DNA from 4 places in the Desulfovibrio sp. X2 genome. Region 4 is predicted to be linked to each of the others. Evidence: predicted binding sites of a transcription regulator. Region 4 holds the regulator's gene; each other region holds the start of a gene.
The links. Region 4 encodes sigma-54, which starts transcription at its own class of promoters, with help from an activator protein. Its sites were predicted from a motif close to CTGGCACGGNNNNTGCTT; they were not measured.
Positions count from the first base shown of each region.

Region 1: a site for sigma-54 is predicted at 1,515-1,532, ahead of flgB (flagellar basal body rod protein FlgB). Genes of this name have one in related genera too.
Region 2: a site for sigma-54 is predicted at 1,228-1,245, ahead of DSX2_RS16945 (PEP-CTERM sorting domain-containing protein). Genes of this name have one in related genera too.
Region 3: a site for sigma-54 is predicted at 1,511-1,528, ahead of DSX2_RS07975 (LeuA family protein). Genes of this name have one in related genera too.

Region 1 covers NZ_ATHV01000004.1:96,061-99,574, forward strand. Annotated here, with positions in the region: gene DSX2_RS01910 (MGS domain protein) at 1-16, opposite strand, end outside; gene DSX2_RS01915 (lipopolysaccharide assembly protein LapB) at 172-738, opposite strand; gene flgB (flagellar basal body rod protein FlgB) at 1,612-2,019, shown strand; gene flgC (flagellar basal body rod protein FlgC) at 2,019-2,459, shown strand; gene fliE (flagellar hook-basal body complex protein FliE) at 2,518-2,853, shown strand; gene fliF (flagellar basal-body MS-ring/collar protein FliF) at 2,941-3,514, shown strand, end outside.
Region 2 covers NZ_ATHV01000065.1:307,830-311,343, forward strand. Annotated here, with positions in the region: gene DSX2_RS16935 (hypothetical protein) at 1-605, opposite strand, end outside; gene DSX2_RS16940 (hypothetical protein) at 807-1,121, opposite strand; gene DSX2_RS16945 (PEP-CTERM sorting domain-containing protein) at 1,275-2,036, shown strand; gene DSX2_RS16950 (HDOD domain-containing protein) at 2,339-3,514, shown strand, end outside.
Region 3 covers NZ_ATHV01000020.1:9,246-12,759, reverse strand. Annotated here, with positions in the region: gene DSX2_RS07980 (lipid A deacylase LpxR family protein) at 1-64, opposite strand, end outside; gene DSX2_RS07975 (LeuA family protein) at 266-1,474, opposite strand; gene nifH (nitrogenase iron protein) at 1,665-2,594, shown strand; gene DSX2_RS07965 (P-II family nitrogen regulator) at 2,643-2,993, shown strand; gene DSX2_RS07960 (P-II family nitrogen regulator) at 2,996-3,370, shown strand; gene nifD (nitrogenase molybdenum-iron protein alpha chain) at 3,399-3,514, shown strand, end outside.
Region 4 covers NZ_ATHV01000022.1:24,111-27,624, forward strand. Annotated here, with positions in the region: gene lptB (LPS export ABC transporter ATP-binding protein) at 1-579, shown strand, start outside; gene rpoN (RNA polymerase factor sigma-54) at 805-2,247, shown strand; gene raiA (ribosome-associated translation inhibitor RaiA) at 2,272-2,817, shown strand; gene DSX2_RS08590 (PTS sugar transporter subunit IIA) at 2,835-3,284, shown strand; gene rapZ (RNase adapter RapZ) at 3,411-3,514, shown strand, end outside.

The DNA of each region.
Region 1 (3,514 bases), on a different contig from region 4:
CGGGCAGAAGATCCATTCGCATACCCCCATCGTTGCGTTTGGGCGGACTGTGCCCAAAAAGGGGGCGGATGGCAAGACGGCTCCTCTCCCTGCGAAGGGCGTCCCGCCCGTACCCGCACCGCCGCGGGTACGAGCGGGACGCAATGGGAGGGGAGTCATTCCTTCTGCCGCTTACGCCGCCTGGCGGATGTGCGCGTACAGCTCCTTGGCGGGGCCGTTGCCCGGATCGCTGTCCAGGATCAGGCGCAGCTCGGCGGCCGCGCCCTCGACGTCGCCCAGGCACATCCGGCATCCCGCGAGCGAGAAGCGGACGTCGTGCTTGGCCGGGTCGATGGCCAGGAAGCCTTCCAGGTACGGCACGACCTCGGCCAGGCGGCCGGTGGCGTGGCCCATGCGGACCAGTCCGAAAAGGGCGATCAGGTTGGACGGATTGACGTCCAACGCCTTGGCGAAGTGCACGAAGGCGGACGCGTTCTGCCCGGTTTCGGACTCGACCAGCGCCATGCCGGCCAGAGATTTGTCGTTGCTCTCGATGGAGTCGGCCTTCTGGTAGAGGCCGAGGGCATTGGCGAGATCGCCGCGCTGCACGGCGATGGTCGCCAGACCGAGGTAGGGATCGGGGTGCACGCCGTTGGAGCCGATGGCCTTGGCGTAATACTCTTCGGCCTTCTCCAGGTCTCCCATGAAGAGATAGCACTCACCGAGTTCCTTGTTGATCTCGTAATCCAAGTGACTCATGACTCAACCCTCCGCTTGCGATGTTCCTGACGTTCCCGGCCCCCATCGGGGAGACTCCGTTGCCGGGACGTTTTTTCCCGCGAGACGCGGGCGACCCGATATCTGCAACCGATGTGCCAACGCCGTTTTTTCCATTTCCGGCGTCTCGGCAGCCATCCGGAAAAACCCTGCGGTACGGGCCGTTCCGAGCCTTGTCCGGGAGTGGCGGCGCGGCGCGACGGCTGCGTGAAACTTCCGGCCGGGCCCGAAAAAAAGAGCGGCCGGGCATACTCCCGGCACGTACTTCCGCATGGCCCCGGGGATCGGAAAGGGCCCTGGTCATCGGGCCGGGCACAGGTCTCCCCCTGCCCGACCCGATCCCCCGTGTCGGCTCCCCCGAGCCGAGCCCGGCCCCCCGCCCGGGCGGACCTCGCCGGGCAGTGGCCGTGCCTGGGGCTTATCGGACGCGGGGGCCGAAACCTTTACTTTCCGGACCGTGTTCATGTGATTTTCGAGTGCGGCCCGTCGTGCCGTACGCAGCGGCGCGATCCGGGTACGCTCCGGCGATACGGAGTGGCCGCGGCTGCCGGCGGCTGCCGGTAGATGCCTCCGTCCTCCCCACCCCGCGCCTCTCATCTTTTCTTCATCTGCCTCCCCTTCTGCCTCCCCTCCTGCCCCCCCTTCCCTTTCCCCGCCTGGGCTTGCCTCCCCTTCCGGCCGCCACGATTGCGACGCCCGATCCGGCGCCCGACGGGCGCAATCCTGAACAAACACATCAATTCCGACATCTTACAGCATTGGAACAGGCCTTGCTTTCACTTGTGCGCACTCGTGGATCGCAGATGGCGGGACCGGTGCGGGTGATCGCCCGGAAACGCCCGAAGGAGGCCGAACATGGAACTCATGGAAAGATACATGAACGTCAGCGCGAAGGTCATGGACCTTCAGCTCGATCGTCAAAATCTCGTCACGTCCAATCTGGCGAACATCGAGACGCCCCGCTACCGGCCCAGGCGCATCGAGTTCGAGAAGGAGCTGCAGCAGGCGCTGAACCAGGACATGCGCGGCCGCCTGACCAGGACGAGCCCCGAGCACATGCCCGCCGCCTTCGCGCCCGGCACCTTCGACCGCCCGGTGGGCGAGGAGTTCCAGCCCCGCTACGTCTACGGCGAGGACAGGGTCGACCTGGACAAGGAGATGACCATCCTGAACAAGAACCAGCTCGAGTACAACACCCTGACCACGGTGGTGCAGCACAGCTTCCAGGAGCTGAGCAAGATCGTCACGGAGGGCAGCAGGTAATGGACTTCATGACCGCGCTCGACGTCGCGGCCTCCGGCATGGGGGCCCAGAGGTCCTACCTCAACGTCATCTCCATGAACCTGGCGAACATGAACACCACGCGCACGGCCGAGGGCGGCCCCTACGTGCGCAAGTCCGTCTCCATGGAGACCACGGACGTCTACGATCCCTTCGACGCCCACATGTGGGACGCCAACAACCGCGAGCTCAAGGGCGTGAAGATCGACGGCATCGTGGCCGACAAGCGCCCCTTCAAGAAGGTCTACGACCCGGGGCATCCCGACGCCGACAAGGACGGCTTCGTGAAGTACCCGGACATCAACGTGGTCGAGGAGATGGCCAACATGATCACGGCCATGCGCTCCTACGAGGCCAACGCCGCCTCCGTGGAGGCGGCCAAGACCATGTACAACAAGGCGCTGGCCATCGGCCAGGGCTAGGCACGGGCCCTGCAAGGACGCCCCCGTCGCCCACGCGCACACTCAAGGAGACACGTAGATGGCCATCACCGCAATCGGCAGCGCCGCCCTCAAGGCCTACGGCCAGAACATCCAGTCCATGCAGCAGAGCCGGCAGAAGATCGAGTCCCAGATGCCGCAGAAGACGGCCAAGACCGAGGACTTCTCCACGACCCTCACGGACTCCCTCAAAGAGGTCAACCAGATGCAGATCCACGGCCAGAACATGGTCGAGGAGTTCGCCACGGGCAAGGAAACCAACGTGCACGAGCTGATGATCCAGCTGCAGAAGGCCAACCTCGCGGTCAACCTGACCTCCGCGGTGCGCAACAAGATCATGTCGGCCTATCAGGAAATGATGAAGATCCAGATGTAGCGGCCGCCGTAAATTTGACCTGACGCGACGACCAGACCCGGCAACACGACCCGACGACGAGCAACGGACCTACTGGAGGACCAGGAAATGCCCCCCTTCGTGCAAAACACCCTGAACACGATCAACTCCTTCTGGGGCAAGCGCACCGCTTCGCAGCGCATCCTCATCGGGGGCCTGGCGGCCTCGGTGGTCATCGCCTTCGTGGTCATGGTCTACTTCCTCAACAGGCCCGACTGGAAGGTCCTCTACTCCAAGCTCTACGCCGAGGACGCGAGCCGCATCGTGACCCTGCTGCAGGGCCAGAAGGTGCCCTACAAGCTGTCCGACAACGGCACCACCATCCTCGTCCCGGCCGACCAGGTCTACAACCTGCGCCTGAAGATCGCGGGCGACGGCATGGTCCACGGCCAGGGCCTCGGCTTCGAGCTCTTCGACGAGGTCAAGATCGGACAGACGGACTTCGTGCAGCACATCAACTACATGCGCGCGCTGCAGGGCGAACTGGCGCGCACGATCATGGAGTTCCCCGAGGTCGAGAGGGCCCGCGTGCACCTCTCCATCCCGTCGAAGTCCCTGTTCATCGAGGACCAGATCCCGCCCTCCGCCTCGGTCATCCTCCAGCTGCGCGAGGGGCAGAAGCTGCAGCAGAAGCAGCTCCTGG
Region 2 (3,514 bases), on a different contig from region 4:
TCGAAGTTCACCCGCATGGCCACGGCGGGCGCGCCGACGGATTCGTAGAACTTCTCCTCGCCCAGGATCTCGCAAAGCATGATATCGCTGTAGAAGCGCACATGCTTCGGGTTGACCATGAGGCAGAGGTCGCTGGCGCCGGTGAAGATGGCGTAATTGATGATGGTCTTGTACAGGTACATGACCACGTTCCTGCCCCGCTTGCTGCGCTCCGTGGCCAGCGAGCCGATCTCCACGACCTTCCTTCCCTGCTCGCGCAACCCGTCCAGTTCCTGCTTGAAAAGCGAATCCATGGGCAGCCCGAAGAGCTCGGTGTCCGGGGTGTAGGAGATGGTGGAGATGACGTCCAGATAGGACTTGAAGATGAAGACGCAGGTCTTGGGCAGGAAGTTGTATACGCTGTAGAGCAGACCGTCCGGATGCGGCGCCTGTATGTACCCCTGTTCCATGTACTCCGCATAGATGAGCCTGAAGGACTGCAGAAGCTCGTCCAGCGTCTCGGCTATCTTGATGCTCGGCCTGTCCAGGTCGTCGAGCTTCGCCGCGGTCAGGGCCGAGCGTCTGATACGGATGGTTCGTCTGCGTTCGATTGATCGTTCCAGCATGGCGTTCCCCTTCCCTTAGGAAAATACGATGAGCGGAGCGGAGGGTGCTTCGTGCCCGGCCGCCGATGGTCGGCGCAGCGAGGTGGGCTCCGTCCGTCCTTTTCGGAAACTACTCTGCCGTTGAAGCGAGAAATGTGCCATCCTTGACCTGTTTATGGTGAAAATCTGTCGTCCGGGAAAATTGGATTATGCTTCCGGGACTTAGAGCAATCGGACTCCCGCGTAGATGATGCCCGCGACCATTCCGACGTTGAGGGCGAGGATCCAGCGGGTGCCCGTCTTGTGGATTTTGTACAGGGAGACGGCGATGGACAGGACGGCCACCAGGACCACGACCCCCCATCCCATGGGCAGGCCGCACCACTCCAGGAAGCGCTTGCAGACCCAGACCTTCAGGTAGCCGAGAAGCAGGCCGTGGGCGAACGACACGGCTCCGAGCCTGCTGAGCGCCTCGTCCACGGTCTGCGTGAGCTGGCTCAGGGCCATGGCGGCCACCACAAACAAGGCCTCGGTCATCTTCGCCCCCCGCCGTTCGTTTCGTCGCGTCCCTTCGCGCCCCCTGCACGGCTGGCGTGCAAGGTACGGTCCATTTTTCCTGGATCATGGAAGGATGGCGGATTATCTGGCACGGCCTTTGCTCAATTTGAACGGGATTCCAAGGAGGGGATTATGAAAAAATGCTTCTACGCTCTCGCGGTTCTGGCAGCGGTGCTCCTGGCGACAGGTGCGTACGCCACAACGGTCGTGTCCTTCACGGACACCTACGTGACCTGGCCCGGCTACAGCTCGTCGATCTCCAAGGACGTGAACGGGATTCCCGATCTCCTGGGTGGCAGCTTCACCTTCGACAACCACACCCTGGTGGGCATCTCGCTCGAGTACACCGTGTCCACCACGTCGGGCTGGAGCAGCCTGAAACCGGGCGACTGGTTCTTCGACATCAACAACGACAACGTCTGGGACTACGTCCTGCACAGCAGCAACAGCCGGAGCGCGGGCAGCTGGATGGCCTACGAGGTCGCCATTCCGCTGACTGACGGCAATCCTTACAACAATAACAACTACTGGGGCACGGACTACATCTTCTCCAGCGGCTCCGGCACCCGCCAGGGCCAGCCGGTGGAGGCGAGGATATCCGGGAGCGACAGCAAGCTCGGCTGGGTCGACTACTCGGGTTTCACCAAGCCCGTATGGAACTCCGCCACGCACTCCTATTCCATCGAGACCGCCTACTGGGATCTCTCCGGCATCGAGAAGCCCATCGTCTTCGACGCCGAGGGCGGCTATTTCGGCTACGGCTTCACCATGACCTGCGCCAACGACGTGATCTACGGGCACGGCCCCCTGCCTGCCCCGGAGCCGGGAACCCTGCTCCTGCTGCTGGGCGGCCTGCCCGCGGTGGCCGCGTACAGGCGCATGCGCGCAGCGTAAAGCCGAGGCTTCCCGTGCAGCGCGGCCCCGTCGACTCGTTCCCGAATCGGCGGGGCCGCTCGCTGCAAGGGGAGTCCGAACGGGCTTTTCCGGTCCGGATCGCGGGAAAGTGTAAAGTATCGCCACACCAAAGTCGGCGGACTTTACATTCACGCCTCCCGGACAAGGCTTTGGGGACGACAATCCGGTTCAACCGGACAGAAGGTCGGACGACAGGCCGGACGGAATCCGGGACCGACCTTCGGGCTGAGCGGTAACGGCCGCAGCGGCTGCCCGACTTCCAGGAAGCGACGAGGACACGCATGGCGACGCGAAATCCTGAACAGGACAGCGAGGCGCGGGAACAGATCCGCGTGCTCGTCGACTCGCTCGGCGCGCTGCCGTCGCCGCCTCCCGTGGCCGCCAAGATACTCTCCTCGGTCTCCACGGACAGCGAGCTGCGGGAAATCGCCGCGCTCATCGCCGCCGATCCCTCCCTGGCCCTCAAGGTCATGCGCCTGGCCAACTCGCCCGCCTACGTCCGGATGCGCAAGGCCGAGACCCTGGAGCAGGCCATCTTCGTCCTCGGCGTGGGCACGCTGCGCGGCCTGGTCCTGGGCGCCTTCATCCGCGACACGCTCCTGCGCGACATGAAGGCCGACGACCCCTTCATGCTCTCGTTCTGGAAGCACTCCCTGGCCTGCGCGGTCACGGCCCAGCTGCTGGCGGAGAAGCTCTCGCCCGCGGTCAGGGACGAGGCCTTCCTGGCCGGGCTGGTGCACGACTGCGGCAAGATCGCCCTGCTCCACCTGAAGCCCGCGGCCTACGAGCAGCTCATCGGCTCGGCCCGAGGCCGGGGGGTGGCGTACCACGTACTCGAGCGCGAGCGCTTCGGCGCGGACCACACCCTGGTGGGCAAGTGGCTGCTCGAGAAGTGGGAGCTTCCCGGCCGCCTCGTGGACAGCGCCTGGCTCCACCACCATTCCCCCGAGGCGCTGGGCCCGGACTTTTCGCCGCGCTCGCCCCTGGCCTTCGTCATGCTCGCGGACCTCGTCGCGCGCTCCATCATGGCCGACGCCACCGTGCCCGGACTCGCCGAGCGCATCGAGCGGCTCGCCGCCGCCCTGGAGGTGCCGCCCGGCATCCTGGACGAAGTGCAGCGCTCGGTGGCCGAACGCTACGCCGCGCGCGCCGAGGTCTTCGACCTCGACGGCGACGCCGGAAGCTTCTACTACGAGGCGCTCACGCGCGCCCAGGCCACGCTCTCCGAGACGAGCCTCTCCCTGGCCGCCGAGCGCGACGAGCTCAGGCGCGCCCAGCGCATCCTGAAGGCCGCCGGGGTGCTCGGGCCGCGGCTCGCCTCCGCCGCCACGCGCGAGCAGGTGGCGGGCATCGTGGCGCAGTGCTTCGCCGAGATATTTCCCTCCTCCGAGGGAGCGCTGTTCCTCGACGCGCAAAGCGGGGCGCAGAACGGGACGCAGGGCGCGGGGCGGCAGGCC
Region 3 (3,514 bases), on a different contig from region 4:
CGGCGGTGGGAAGCAGCAGGAGGATGAGGCAGAGGCAGCATGAAGACAGGGCGGGCTTTCGCATGGCGCGGGTCCTTTGTGGAGGTGGGGATCGTCGCAGGTGATCCCTGATGTCTGCGGCGCGCGGCCCGAAACGCGGCGCAGAGAGCGATCATCCGAAGAGAGGGCGCAGGGAGGATGCCGGGGAGAGAAAGGTCGGAAGGGGTTCACCATGTATGCGTTTCTAGCTGTCGACGCACGCGCTGGCAATGTTTTTCCCGAAAACTTACGGTTTCGCCGTCGCGATCCGGCGCACTTCCGCGTCGTCGAGGGTGGTGCCGAGCTCGGCGGCCCGGCGCCGCACGGTCTCGGTCAGGGCCTCCAGGCCCTCCGGCCCGAGCGCCGCGGGGTCGAGGCCGAGCTCGCAGAGCTTGGCGCGCACCGCGGCCGCGCCGCTCTTCTTGCCCAGCGCGATGCGCCGGGTGAGGCCGGTGCGTTCCGGGTCGTAGGGTTCGTAGAGGTCCGAGGCCTTGTACTGGGCGTCGGCGTGCAGGCCGGACTCGACCCAGAAGATGCGCTCGCCGACCACCGGGGCGTGGGCGGGCACGCATTCGCCGAGGACTTCCGCCACCAGGGCGCACAGGGAGCGCAGGCAGCCGAGGTCGTATGTCCTGCCCCGGCGCATGGCCAGGTAGGCGGTCAGGCGTTCCGTGGCCGCGACGCCGGAGCGCTCGCCGATGCCGAGCAGGGTGCAGTCCGCGAACGAGGCGCCGGCCGCGAGGGCCTCGGCGGCGTTGGCCGTGGCCATGCCGAAGTCGTCGTGGCAGTGCACGGCCACGGGGACGGAGAGCTCGGCGGCGAATTCGGCCGCCATGGCCGCGGTCTCGCCCGGGGTGAGCACGCCCACGGTGTCCGAGAGGCGCACGCGTGAGGCCCCCTCGCGCTCGGCGAGGCGGGCCGCCTCGAGGGCGAAGGAGCGGTCCGCGCGCGAGGCGTCCTCGAGCCCCACGGAGACGTAGGGCGCGCCGAGCTCGCGGGCGCGCCGAAGCAGCGCCGCGAGGCGGGCCAGGATGTCTTTCCGCGTGGTGCGCAGGCGCTTCTCGATGTGCGCGTCCGACACGGGCAGCCCCAGGGCCACGCGGTCCGGCCGCATGGCCAGCGCCGTCTCCAGGTCCTTCTCGCGTGCCGCGCACCACACGGACACGGCCCGCGTTCCTTCATGGGGGGCGAGCAGCTCCCGCGCCCGGGCCACCAGGGCGGGCGTGTCCGTGCAGCGCCCCGCGCAGCCCGCTTCTATCTCTTCCACGCCGAGAGCCACGAGCCCTTCCAGGACCGTTTGCCTGGCTTCCGAGGTGAAATAGGCGCCGAAGCGCTGGTCCCCCTCGCGCAGGGTCGAGTCTATGAGGCAGGGGGCGCAGGCCCGGGCCGCAGGGGATGTTCCGAGGGGGACGCGGCCTGCGGGACCCGCTTCCCGAAACGACTGGTTCATGGACATTCTGCCTCCGTCGCGGCAAAGGCCGCGCCCGTATCCAAGCAATATCCATTCCCGTGCCTGTCTACGGCCTTTCCGGCCCCTTCCGGAATCTTACATCTTCAAAAATGTACGCAAAATGTCTTCATAATTGTCGCATCACGCGCTGCGCCGTAAACGCGACTCTCAAAAAATATCCATATAAAATAGCATTTTGCTCCTGCGGTGCCACCTTGGCACGGCGATTGCCCTAGTGGTTTCACGCAACGCAACCTCGCAACCATTTTACCTGACCAAAGATATCCGCAAGGAGGGCATCATGCGCAAGGTGGCAATTTACGGAAAGGGCGGCATCGGCAAGTCCACGACCACGCAGAACACCGTGGCCGGTCTGGCCGAGATGGGCAAGAACGTGATGGTCGTGGGCTGTGATCCCAAGGCCGACTCCACCCGTCTTCTTCTGGGCGGCCTGAACCAGGCCACGGTCCTGGATACCCTGCGTGAAGAGGGTGAGGACGTGGAGCTCGAGGACGTCTGCCTGAAGGGCTACGCCGGCACGACCTGCGTGGAGTCAGGCGGTCCCGAGCCGGGCGTCGGCTGCGCCGGTCGCGGCATCATCACCTCCATCAACCTCCTCGAGCAGCTCGGCGCCTACAAGCAGGAGAAGCCGCTCGACTACGTTTTCTACGACGTGCTCGGCGACGTCGTGTGCGGCGGTTTCGCCATGCCCATCCGCGAGGGCAAGGCCCAGGAGATCTACATCGTCGTCTCCGGCGAGATGATGGCCATGTACGCGGCCAACAACATCTGCAAGGGCATCGTGAAGTACGCGGACGCGGGCGGCGTGCGCCTGGGCGGCCTGATCTGCAACTCCCGCAAGGTCGACAACGAGCAGGAGATGATCGAGCAGCTGGCCAAGCGCCTGGGCACCCAGATGATCCACTTCGTGCCCCGCGAGAACCAGGTGCAGCGCGCCGAGATCAACAGGAAGACGGTCATCGACTACTCGCCCGAGCACGCGCAGGCGGACGAGTACCGCACCCTGGCCCGGAAGGTCGACCAGAACGACATGTTCGTCGTGCCGAAGCCGCTGGCCATCGAGGAGCTCGAGAAGCTGCTCATCGACTTCGGCATCGCCAACTAGGCGCGACCAAGAACCGCGAACAACGACAACACAACGGAGAACCAACCGATGCTGACCATGATTCGTGCCATCGTGCGCCCCGAGAAGGTCGATAACGTGCTCGCCGCCCTCATGGACGCGGGTTTCCCGGCCGTCACCAAGTACGCCGTGGCCGGCCGCGGCAAGCAGCGCGGCATCAAGATCGGCGAAGTCACCTACGACGAGATCCCCAAGGTCATGCTGACCATCGTCGTGGACGACAAGGACAAGGAATTCGTCATCAAGACCGTCATGCAGACCGCCCGCTCCGGCGAGAAGGGCGCCTTCGGCGACGGCAAGATCTTCGTCACTCCCGTGGAGGAGATGTACACCGTCTCCTCCGGCATCAAGGAGACCGCCTCCGGCACGGTGGAGGCCTAGCCATGAAAGAGGTTGTGGCGGTCATCCGCATGAACATGATGAACAAGACGAAGGAGGCCCTGACCGAAGCGGGCGTGGACGCCTTCTTCGCCCAGGAGGCCCAGGGCAGGGGCAAGGGGCTCATCAACTCCACCCTGCTGAAGGGCGCCAGGGACGGCTACGAGGAAGCGGCCGAGCTGCTCGGCGAAAAGGGCCGCCTCTACGCCAAGCGCATCGTGACCGTGGTCGTCCCCGACGAGGACGTCGAGGACGTGGTCGGCGCGATCATTGCCGCCAACCAGACCGGCAAGCCCGGCGACGGCAAGGTCTTCGTCCTTCCCATGGCCGATTCCGTGCGCGTGCGCACCGGCGAGAAGGGCGAGAAGGCCATCCAGTAACCGACAATTCCAGGATACGAGGGACCACATGGCGACCAAGACCAAGAAGCGCAAGGAGCTCTCCCCCGACGAGGTGCGGCAGGAGCTCATCAAGAAGTACCCGCCGAAGGTCGCGCGCAAGCGGGCCAAGCAGATCCAGGTGAA
Region 4 (3,514 bases):
CTGCTCGGGGTCATCAAGCCGACCGAGGGGAAGGTCTTTCTGGACGACACGGAGCTGACGCACTGGCCGCTGCACCTGCGCGCCCGCGCCGGATTGTCCTACCTGCCGCAGGAGAGCTCCATCTTCAAGAAGCTCACCGTGCGCCAGAACATGGAGATCATCCTCGAGCACACCGGACTCTCGCGCAAGGAGCAGCGCGCGCGCTGCGACGCGCTCCTCGAGGAACTCGGCATCACGAGGCTCGAGAACTCCCGCGCCGTGCACCTCTCCGGCGGCGAGCGACGCAGGCTCGAGATCGCGCGGGCGCTCATCAGGAGCCCCAAGTTCATCCTCCTCGACGAGCCCTTCGCGGGCATCGACCCTCTGGCCGTGGACGACATCAAGGAGATCATCCGGGGGCTCAAGGACAAGGGCATCGGCATCCTCATCTCCGACCACAACGTGCGCGAGACCCTGTCCATCTGCGATCGCGCCTCCATCGTCTTCGAGGGCACGATCATCCTGACCGGCACTCCGCAAGAGATCGCGGCCAACCCGCGAGCGCGGAAGGTGTACCTCGGTGAGGAATTCTGCCTCTGATGGAATTTTCGTGCCAATGCCTCAGAAAAGCTCGCCGTTCAAGACTTGATCCGTTGCAACACCTTGCCGAGTGTGGCATATTTCCAGCACGGGATGTATCGGCCCCATGAATGTTTGGGGCGGTATTTCTGGCGCGTTTCCGCATGGGGTGGAAACGGGTCATTCCCTGGCCGGACTTTTGCCACTGCGCGGTAGTGCCCTCGGGCTCCGCGCGAGCTAGGACGCATGGCGCTCGAACTCAGACAGCAGCTCAAGCTTTCGCAACAGCTGGTGATGACCCCCCAGCTGCAGCAGGCCATCAAGCTCTTGCAGCTCTCCCGGCTCGAGCTGATGGAGACCGTGCAGCAGGAGTTGCTGGAAAATCCGTTTCTCGAGGAAGGCTTCGAGGAAGCGGAGAGCGAGCGCGAGTCCCCTGAGAACGCCCAGCCTGCGGAGGCCGAGGGCGTCGTCCACGAGATGCCCTCCGACGAGAAGAGTCTGCAGCGCGAAGCGGACTGGGACAACTACCTGGGCGACTTCGCCAGCGCCTCCCGCCAGTCCCAGATGCGCGAGCACGAGGCCCTCGACGAGGGGCTCTCCTTCGAAGCCCGCCTCACGGCCAAGCCGTCCCTCGATGGGCATCTGGCCTGGCAGACCCGCCTCTCGAATTTCACCGAAGAGGAGAAGGAGATCGCCGAGAACATCATCGGCAACCTCAACTCCTCCGGCTATCTTTCCTCCACGGTCGACGAGATCGCCCACGTCACCGGGAGCACTCCGGAGGCGGTGGAGTCGGTGCTCCTGCGCGTGCAGCGCTTCGACCCGGTGGGCGTGGCCGCCAGGGACCCGCGCGAATGCCTGCTGGTCCAGCTCGACGTCTACGGCTACGACGATCCGATCCTGCTCTCCCTGGTTTCCGACCATCTGGAGGACCTGGAGAAGAAGCGCTACAAGCCGCTTGCCCGCAAATTCAAGATCTCCCTGGAGGAACTCCGGGAATACCTGGACATCATCCAGACGCTCGATCCCATGCCCGGCTCGAGCTTCGGCTCGGGCGAGCCCATGTACGTCTCTCCGGACGCGTACGTGTACAAGTTCGACGACAACTTCGTCATCGTGCTCAACGAGGACGGGCTGCCCAGGCTGCAGCTCAACTCCCTGTACATGGACAGCCTGCAGGGCGGGAAGGGCAAGGACAAGGACTACTTCCAGGAGAAGGTGCGCTCGGCCGTGTGGCTGATGAAGAGCCTCTATCAGCGCCAGCGCACGCTCTACAAGGTCATCGAGAGCATCGTCCGCTTTCAGCGGGACTTCTTCGAAGAAGGCGTGACCCACCTGCGTCCCTTGATCCTCAAGGACGTGGCCGACGACATCGGGATGCACGAATCCACCGTCAGCCGCATCACGACCAACAAGTACGTGGCCACGCCGCACGGCATCTTCGAGCTCAAGTTCTTCTTCAACTCCGCCCTGAGCCTGGACGACGGAAGCGAGGTCGGCTCGGAGAGCGTCAAGGCGCTCATCAAGCAGCTCATCGGCGAGGAAGACGCGAAGCAGCCCCTGTCCGACGAACGGATCGTGGACATCCTGAAGGACAAGCTGCAGGTCAACATCGCGCGCCGCACGGTGGCCAAGTACCGCACGGCGCTCAACATTCCCTCGTCGAGCAAGCGCAAGCAGATTTTCTAAAGCCCCCGAACAAGGAGCGAGCATATGAACATTGCCTTCAACTTCAAGAACTTCGATCCTTCCGACCACCTCAAGGACTATGCGGAGAAGCGCTTCGAGAAGCTTGAGAAATATCTTGCCAACCACGATGCCGCCGAGGTTCAGGTGAACCTCTCGGTGGAGAAGATCCGCCAGATGGTCGAAGTCATCGTCTCCGACGACAACCTGCACCTTTCGGCCAACGAGTCCGCGGACGACATGTACTCGGCCATCGATCTCGTCGTGGACAAGATCGTGGCCCAGATGAAGCGCATCCGCGAGAAGCAGAAGAGCAAGCGTGCGGCCAAGACCGCGGACAAGTCCGTGCGTCACGAGGTCTTCAGCTTCGTGGGCGAGGGCGAGGACAAATCCAAGAGCATCGTGGCCACCGACAGCTTCAGCCCGAAGCCCATGGACATCGAGGAGGCCGCCATGCAGCTCGAGACCCTGGACTACGAGTTCCTGGTCTTCCGCAACGCTGAGACCGAGCGGGTGAACGTTGTCTACCGGCGCAGGGACGGCAACTTCGGCATCATCGATCCCGGCCTCTAGGCGACACGGCGAACGGCATGAAACTCGGTGATTATCTGAACCCCGGGCTTGTGCTGCCCGACCTCTCGGCGAGGAGCAAGGAAGCTGTCCTCGCCGAGATGGTCGAGCCCCTGGCACGCACGCATCCGGACATCGATCGGGAACGCGCCGTCAGCGTCCTTCTGGAGCGCGAACGGCTCGGGACCACGGGAATCGGGGACGGCATCGCCATCCCCCACGGCAAGATCGAAGGGCTCTCCGACATCGTCCTCGTGGCGGCGCGCTGCTGCGAGGGCATCGACTTCGATGCCCTCGACCACAGGCCCTGCCAGATCTTTTTTCTCGTCCTTGCGCCGGAAGAGGCGGCCGGGCAGCACCTGCGCGTCCTTGCCCACATCTCGCGCCTGCTCAAGGATTCTGAATTCAAGAAGGCCTTCCTGTCCGCTTCGGACAAGGAAAGCTTGCTTGCGCTGCTGCAGGGCGTCTAGGGAGCATCTCGTCGTGCGGACGGGCCTCGGGCCGAGCCGCCCGGGAATACGGCCCGGGAATACGAACAAGGGAAGAATGGCACCGCGCGCCGACCATGGTGCAGCGCGCAGCGCAGGAGGCTTCTGATGCACGCGGAGCCGGCTTTCGCCATCGTCGTCCTGACCGGTCTTTCCGGGGCCGGGAAGAGCACGGCGTTGCGCGTCTTCGAAGACATGGGCTTCTTCTGCGT